2 regions of the Rhodococcus sp. G6(2025) genome follow, and region 2 is predicted to be linked to the other one. Evidence: riboswitches for the same ligand, from Rfam matches in the RefSeq annotation. Region 2 holds a riboswitch; the other holds the start of a gene.
What was found. A riboswitch is a leader RNA that binds a small molecule or an ion and turns the genes downstream of it on or off. The one in region 2 is predicted to bind S-adenosylmethionine.
Positions count from the first base shown of each region.

Region 1 (4,206 bases), 2.3 Mb from region 2:
GCGATGAGCACCTCGAGGTCCACCAGGACGGTGACGCTGTCGGGGTCGCGACCGTCGGCGACGAGTTCGGCGCGGATCCGTGCGCGTTCCTGCTGCGCCTCACGCAGATCGGACGCCCGGATCCGGACGACGTTCGGCGGGAACGACGTGAGGTCGAGCTGATCCGTCGAATCGGCGGTCAGGTCCACCCAGTAGTCCGCGCCGTTGATCGGCCGCGTGCCGGTGGCACCCTCGGCCGCCGGGTGGTGGCCGGAGCCGGTCAGTTCGACGGCGACGCGAAGTGGACGGGATACGAAGGCATTGTCTCGAGACATAGGGGTTCCTCGGGAATGACGTGTGAATGAAACGGAGCTGGAAGAACGGTCAGCTCGAACACATACCCGAGGCGGTTCGGCACAGATCGACATGCCGACGGCACCAGTGAGCAATCATTGTGCTCCCAGCCTGCGATGCCATGCGGTCATACTAGCGCGTCCCGCGAAAAACGCGTCTCCGGCACCGGATTCCACTGGCCGCTCTCCTTGGCGTAGGTCCAGCTCCGGCGGCCCGCCACCAGGGTGCGCACCGCGTCGACCAGCCGATCCACGTCCTCGGAGCAGCTTCCGAGACCCACACTCACCCGCACGGCGCCGTCGGGCCTGCCGAGGCGGCCCAGCAGAGGATGGGCGCAGAACCGCCCGTCGCGAACTCCGATTCCATGTTCGGCGGAGAGGTAGGCGGCGATCTCTCCCGGCTCGAACCCGTCGATCGTGAACGTCACGATCCCCACGGTGTCGGGGGCGTCCGACCACAGCCGCAGGAACTCCAGGCCGTCGACGGAGCCGAGGCCGTCGAGGAGCCGGCCGGTGAGTGCCGCCTCGTGTGCGGCCACCGTGCCGAAGTCCAGCTCGGACAGTGCATCGCACGCGGCGGCGAGCGCCGCCGCGCCGAGCACGTTGGGGGTTCCGGCCTCGTGCCGGGCAGGGGCGGGCGCCCACTGGGTCGATTCGACGGTCACGTTCCGGACCGCCCCGCCGCCTGCGAGATAGGGCTCGGCGGCGTCCAGCCAGTCCCGGCGGCCCACCAGCACACCGGCGCCGAAGGGGGCATACAGCTTGTGCCCGGAGAACGCGAGGTAGTCGACGCCCCACTCCTCGACGTCGATGCGCCGGTGCGGCGCGAGCTGAGCGGCGTCGACGAGAATCCGTGCGCCGCAACGATGCGCCACCTCGGCGAGGGCGGCGATCGGCAGAACCTCGCCGGTCACGTTGGATGCACCCGTCACCGCGAGCAGGGCGGTGGGCTTGGAGCACAGTTCTGCGACGAGCAGGCGGACCGTCTCCTCCAGCGTGTCCGCCGCCCTCACGACGCGAGAGTTCTTCCACGGCAGCAGGTTCGCATGATGCTCGATGTCGAGGACGACGGTGCTGCCGGGGACGCAGCCGGCCAGCAGATTCAGCGAGTCGGTCGTGTTCCGGGTGAAGACCACCACCTGGTCCTCCCCCGCTCCGACGAACCGGGCGACAGAGTCGCGGGCGTTCTCGTAGCACTCGGTCGAGACCCGCGACGCGTAGCCGGCGCCGCGGTGCACGCTGGAGTACGTCGGTAGCAGTGCCCCGATCCGGTCGGTCACCTGCGCCAACGCCGGCGCACTGGCGGCGTAGTCGAAGTTGACGTAGGCGCAGTCGCCGCCCTGAACGAGCGGAACCCGCAGGTCGGAGCCCGAAACCTGGGCCAAGGGGGCAACACACACGTCAGCGGTCAGTACAGCAGTCATCACGACATCCCTCGTAGTCAGGGACTCGTCGCAGGGTCGGTGCCCTCTCGGAGTCCGCGCTTGCCGGGTCCGGTATGGACCTCAGCCTGGTCGTCACCCGGAGCACCCCGCCGCGGTGGAGGGTTGCCGACCAGCTAGCCGGGGCTTGACGCTGGTACTCGTGACCTGTTTCGAAGATTGCAGGATCGACGCGCTGTTGTCAACCCGAAACCCGGAGGGTCCCGGATCCGGGACCGAGAACTCGCGTCAGTTGGGAGTCACCCCGAGGAGCGGGGCGAGCTGATTCGCAATCGGGTTGAGGTCCAGCCTGTTCGGGTCCTTCTTGGGCGTGGAGTCCCACGGCTGAACGGTGGCGGGGTCGCCGAACACGATCCGGTTCGCACTGCGGACGCCGGTGAGACTGCCCTGTGGGGCTTCGCAGGACGCGGCGGTGTTCTGCGGGAAGTCCTGCTGCGTGTCGTCGAAGTTCGGGTCGTTCCGCTTCATCTCCTGGAGGATCGCCTGGGTGCCCTCGTAGCCGACGGTGCACGACGGCGGATTGTTGGTCTCGGCCACCAGGCCCAGGTGCACGGTTCCGTCGTCGGGCGCAATGGTCGACGACGCTGCCGCCACCCCCGGCAGGTACACGAACAGGGTCTGCAGGGCGGTGGCTTGCACCGAGATCGCCTTCGCCGTGACGGACAGGTTGGCGAGGTTCGTCGTGGCACCGGGTCCGGCCTCCGAGACGAGTTGCCCCAGTAGATCGCTCGCCGGATTTCCGTTGTCGATCAGCCGCCGGACGTCCGGGTCGCTGCTGCGCAGACGATCCGCGAGCGAGTCCAGGTCGGCACTGAAATCCTTGATCGCCGAGGACTGTTCGGACTGCGTATCCAGTACAGTGCGACCGTCGCGCACCAAAGCCATTGTCCGATCGAGCGATTCGGAGCCCGACCCCGACAGCCCGGACAACGAATCCGCGAGCGACTGAAGGTCTTTGCCCTTGCCGTCGAATGCCGCACCGAGTTCCGTCACGACGGTGTGGAGCGCGTCGATCGGCACGGATTCCGTCAATCCCCGTGTGCTGGCGAGCAATTCTTCGACGGGCACCGGCGTCGACGTGTCGGCGGCGGCGATTCGGGACCCGTCCGCGAGGAACGGCCCCCGATCGGTGGCGGGCCGAAGGTCGACGTACTGCTCGCCGATCGCCGACCTGTTGGCCACGACGGCTTTCGCGGAGGCGGGAATGTCGGGCGCGCTCGTGTCGATCCTCAGTTCGACGACGACGCCGTCCGGGGTCAGGGACATGTCCCCGACGCGGCCGACCGGCACGCCGCGGTAGGCGACTTCCGCATTGGTGAAGATGCCGCCCGACGTCTCCGATTCGAGGTGCACGGTGTATTCGCCGAACCCGAGGAGATTGCCCAGGCGCACATAGTTGGCACCCACGTAGACGAGGCCCGTGAGAGCCACGAGAACGAAGCCGATCAGCTGCCACCGGACGAGCGGCGACCTCACCGTCGACCCTCGATGTCGCGTCGCCCGAACGCCGTCCCCGCTGCGGCTGGCAGGCACCGGTTCGCGAAATGACTGTTGATGGCGGCGGCAGACACAGGCACTCCGATGACAGTGGGATACGTGAGACAAGCGGTCACACATATATCTAGTCCGGTCGCCGTAGCAGCGCAAACTCCGAACCACCCTCGGTGGCGCACGTCACTCGACGGTCTTGACTGAATTTTCAGTTTGGAATATCTTCGGTTCCCAACAGGACGTGATGACAGTCACCTCCGCCCCGAAATGTGAGGTCCGCAGTGTCCACGAATCTCGACCCGACGACGCCCCTCGACGACACCGCCCCCTCCCCGCCGGAGGACCGCTTCGGACACGTCGAGACGATCGGCGTGGAATACATCCCCGAATCGGAACGCGATTCGCGACCGCTCAACATGCTCGCCGTGTTCTTCGGCGGCAACCTGGCGTTCTCGGTGATCGTGTTCGGCTGGCTCCCCATCACGTTCGGACTCGGGTTCGGCAGCGCGATCGCGGCCAGCGCGGTCGGCATCGGACTCGGCACGCTCCTCATCGCTCCCCTGTCACTCCTGGGCCCGCGCACCGGCACGAACAACACCGTGTCGAGTGGTGCGCACTTCGGAGTGAGCGGACGGATGATCGGCTCGGGGCTCACCCTGCTCTTCGCCCTCGCGTACGCCGCGATCGCGGTCTGGACCTCGGGTGACGCGCTGATCGCCGCCGCCCACCGCCTGCTCGGCACACCGGTCGACAACGGCATGCTCGCCCTCGGCTACGGCATCATCGCCGCCGAGATCGTGGCCGTCGCGCTGTTCGGCCACGGCACGGTGGTCGCGCTCCAGAAGTTCGTGCTGCCCGTCGTTGCCGCGCTGCTCCTGCTCGGTGTGTTCGCGTTCGGGGGTCGCTTCGACGGCGGGTCGGGCAGCGGCGACTATCTCCTC
Region 1 covers NZ_CP179750.1:762,155-766,360, reverse strand. Annotated here, with positions in the region: gene ACLIVD_RS03700 (LLM class oxidoreductase) at 1-314, opposite strand, end outside; gene ACLIVD_RS03695 (putative leader peptide) at 364-432, opposite strand; gene ACLIVD_RS03690 (aminotransferase class V-fold PLP-dependent enzyme) at 461-1,756, opposite strand; SAM riboswitch class IV at 1,808-1,922, opposite strand; gene ACLIVD_RS03685 (MlaD family protein) at 2,003-3,250, opposite strand; gene ACLIVD_RS03680 (purine-cytosine permease family protein) at 3,547-4,206, shown strand, end outside.
Region 1: it holds a riboswitch for S-adenosylmethionine, as region 2 does, so the genes downstream of both, ACLIVD_RS03690 (aminotransferase class V-fold PLP-dependent enzyme) here and ACLIVD_RS29940 (putative leader peptide) in region 2, are expected to answer to the same signal.

Region 2 (4,206 bases):
CGGTCGCGGCGGCTGGATCGCGGCGCGCGACACCGACCCGCGGGTCGCGAGCGCACTGGGCCGGGCGGAGGTCACCACACCCGCCGACCTCGCGCGGGAGGAGCGGGACGCGATCACCGTGGTCCGGGACCTGTGGGATTCGTGGGAGGACGACGCGGTGATCCGCGACTACGCCACCGGACGTTTCGTCGACCGCGACCGATTGCACTACATCGACTTCCGGGGCGAGACGTATTCGGTGAAGGGTCCGGCCATCGTGCCCCGGCCACCGCAGGGGCAATTGGTGGTGTTCGGCCGCGCGGGGCACACGGATCCGTCGCTGGTCGACGTGGTGCTGGTGTCCGGACCGACACTCGCGGACACCGTCGGGGCCGCCGGGCGCGCGAAGGCCGGCGGCGCACCGCTGGTGGTCGCCGAACTGGATGTCGCGCTCGGCTCGTCGACGCCTGCCCCGCCGAGCGGACGGCTGTCGTTCGCCGGCGATGCCACCGGTCTGCTGGAACTGTTGCGGGCCCTGGATACGCACGTCGACGGTGTGCGCCTGCATCCGGCCGTCGTCGACGAGGATCTTCCGGTGCTCGCGCGGTCCGTGGTCCCGGCACTTCTCCGTGCCGGCATCGCGCACCGTCCCATTCCCGGTTCTACCCTGCGCAGCACGCTGGGCCTCGACCGTCCCGTCACCCGATTCCAGGCCGAGCGCCTCGAAGACTCCTCTCGCTGAAAGGTTGTGGAGAACATGACCGACAACTCGTACGCCAGACCCGGCGCCCAGGTGCACTTCGGTGTCTTCTTCCAGGGCGTCAACCACACGACGATCTGGTCCGATCCGTCGAGCGGGTCGCAGATCGACTTCGAAACGTTCCGTCGGGTGGCACTGACCGCCGAGCGCGGCCTGTTCGACGCCTTCTTCCTCGGTGAGGGCCTGCGCCTGCGGGAACAGGAAGGCAAGATTCTCGATCTCGACATCGTGGGCAGGCCGGACGCGATCACCCAGCTCGCGGCGCTGGCCGGCATCACCCGGCACATCGGGTTGGTGGCCACCCAGAACACCACCTACAACGAGCCCGCCGACCTCGCCCGGCGGCTGTCCGGGCTGGACCTGCTGTCCGGTGGCCGTGCCGGCTGGAACGCCGTCACCACGGACAACGCGTGGACCGGTGAGAACTTCCGGCGCGGCGGCTTCCTCGATCACGCCGACAGGTACGAGCGGGCCGGGCAGTTCCTCGACACCGCCCGGGCGATCTGGGATGCGTGGGTAGACGGCGCGGTCGCGACGAGCACCGACGCGCCGTCGTGGTCGACCCCGGACGGGGTGCGGGAGGTGTCCCGGCGCACGTCGCAGTTCGACGTCACGATCACTCCGACGCTGCCGCGCAGCGCCCAGGGGCATCCCGTCATCTTCCAGGCCGGCGACTCACCGGCGGGCCGGGACTTCGCGGCCGCGCACACCGACGTGATCTTCTCCCGGCACGGAACGCATTTCGACGAGGCGCTCGCCTTCGCCGAGGACATCCGGGCGAGACTGCGTCGTGCCGGCCGTCCCGAGGACGACGTCAAGATTCTGCCGGGCACGCAGATCGTGCTCGCGGAGAACGCGTCCGAGGTGGAGGAGAAGGTGCGCTGGGTTCTCGAGGGCCAGTACACCGGGCAGACGGCGTTGTCGCTGGTCGGTCAGGTTTGGGGCCGCGATCTGTCCGATCGCGACCCGGACGGTCCACTGCCCGAATTCGATCCGGTGCCCGCGCCGATCTCCGTCACCCGTGGGGCGGCGCGTGACGGAAAGGATCCGCTCGCCATCGCCCGGGAATGGCGGGCCCTGGCAGAGGCGCAGAACCTGTCGCTGCGTCAGGTTGCGATCGCGACCACCCAGCGCTCCGGATTCGCCGGTACTCCCGGGCAGGTCGCCGACGAACTCACCCGGTGGGTTCGCAGTGGGGCCACGGACGGGTTCAACGTCTCGCCGTATCTGGTGCCCACCGGACTCGACGAGATCGTCGACCTGCTTGTGCCCGAATTGCAGGAGCGAGGTTCGTACCGAACGGAATACGAAGGCTCCACCCTGCGTGAACATCTCGGTCTCCGGCCCGCTCTGTCGCGGCGGGAACTCCCGCCCCGGCAGGCCGTGGGGTAACGGGGGTCCGTGTGGCGCGGCGACCGGCGATCTCTTACACTCGGTAACGACCATCCAGAGCGACCGAGAGACCTGGCTCGTTGACGTCGCAGCAACCCCCCGCCCTGCGGGTGCGGGTGCTACCGCCGGGATCGATGGAGGAACGATGTTGACCGAAGGTTTCGTGAGCGCCTGGGGGCGTCTCCACGTCGATCTCTGCCGGCTGTCCACCTCGATCTGTCACAGCTGACCTGACACCCCGATCCGTCGGGGTTCCGGCTCTTCACACCGCATCCGCGTCGGATCCGGTGTCCCTCACCTTCCTGTGCGCGTGAGCGCTGCCGAATCGACTTGGCAGCACGCACGGCACTTCTTCGAGATCACGGAGTTCTCGGTGCCATCAGTGCTTTTGTCCTCGCCCCACCGCGGTGCCCGCATCGCAGCAGGTATCGGTGCCGTTGCCGTGCTGGCCACGGCGCTCACCGCCTGCGGTGGCGGTTCCAGCAGTTCCTCCGCGGATGCGGGCCCCGCGCAGCCCGGCGGCACACTCCGCTACGGCCTGTCCCAGGCACCCACGTGCGCCGACCCCGCGCAGTCGGGCACGAATCAGACGGTCTACGTGGCTCGTCAGGTGGTGGACTCGCTCACCGACCAGGACCCGGAGACGGGCGAACTGAAGCCGTGGCTCGCCGAGAGCTGGGAAACCGGCGCCGACGCGTCCTCCTTCACGTTCCACCTGAAGGAGGGGGTGACGTTCAGTGACGGAACGCCTTTCACCGCGGAGTCGGTGAAGAAGAATCTCGACGCCATCGTGAACACCCTCTCCGGCGCCAAGGCCCCGCTCGGTGCCAGCTACCTCGCCGGTTACACCGGTACCACCGTGATCGACCCGCTGACGGCGCAGGTCGACTTCGCCGCACCCAACGCGCAGTTCCTGCAGGCGTCGTCCACCCCGCAGCTGGGCATCCTGTCCGATGCGTCCGTCGCGAAGTCCGCCGAAGAACGGTGCACCGGCACCATCTCGGGCACCGGACCGTTCACGTACGCCGACTACCAGCAGGACAAGTCGGTGACCCTCGCCAAGCGCGCCGGATACAACTGGGGTTCGGACGTGTTCGGCCATGACGGCGAGGCCTACCTCGACACCATCGAGTTCAGCGTCGTGCCCGAATCCGGCGTCCGCACGGGCAGCCTGTCCTCGGGACAGCTGGACGCGATCAGTGACGCGTTGCCGCAGGACGCCCCGCAGATCGAAGGCGCGGGCGGGCAGGTGCTCACCACGTCGAACCCCGGGACCCCGTTCGGCTTCCAGCCCAACGTGACTCGCGGACCGCTCGTCGACCCCGTCGTGCGCAGCGCGCTGGTCCCGGCGATCAACCGGCAGGAACTGGTCGACACCGTACTCGGTCCCAACTTCACACCCGCCACCAGCACGCTGGCCAGTCGCACCCCGGGCTACGTGGCGCTGCCGGACGTGTCGTACGACCCGGAGAAGGCGAAGTCGATTCTGGATCAGGCGGGCTGGGTTCCCGGTGCCGACGGCATCCGCGAGAAGAGCGGTCAGAAGCTGAGCTTCCCCGTTCTGTTCAGCTCCGTGTTCGCCGGCAACCAGGCCATCCTCGAACTGGTGCAGCAGCAGCTCAAAGAGGTGGGAGTGGATCTGCAGCTGAATCTCGTGTCCACTCCGGAGTCCATCGCCCGCCAGAATTCCAAGGACTTCGACGCCACCTACTACAACAGCACCCGCGCCGACGGTGACATCCTCCGCACCCAGTTCGGCCTCGACGGCCGCAACCTGAACAACCGCGGACCGTTTCCCGCGCTCGACGACGTGCTCGCGAAGCAACTCGCCACCACCGACACCACCGAGCGGAGCGCGCTCGTCGCCGACGCCCAGCAGCAGGTGCTCGACAACGGTCTGTGGATCCCCACGGTGGAGTTGTCGCAGGCGATCGGCGCCGGTCCCAACGTGCAGGACCTGAAGTTCGAGGCCTCGGCCCGGCTCCAGTTCTTCGACACCTGGATCAGCGGACGCTGAGCCATGATTCGCTACCTCGGATTACGCGTGCTGCAGGCGATCGCCGTCCTGTGGGCGA
Region 2 covers NZ_CP179750.1:6,468,182-6,472,387, reverse strand. Annotated here, with positions in the region: gene ACLIVD_RS29950 (LLM class flavin-dependent oxidoreductase) at 1-721, shown strand, start outside; gene ACLIVD_RS29945 (NtaA/DmoA family FMN-dependent monooxygenase) at 737-2,131, shown strand; SAM riboswitch class I at 2,179-2,272, shown strand; gene ACLIVD_RS29940 (putative leader peptide) at 2,277-2,360, shown strand; gene ACLIVD_RS29935 (ABC transporter substrate-binding protein) at 2,514-4,148, shown strand; gene ACLIVD_RS29930 (ABC transporter permease) at 4,152-4,206, shown strand, end outside.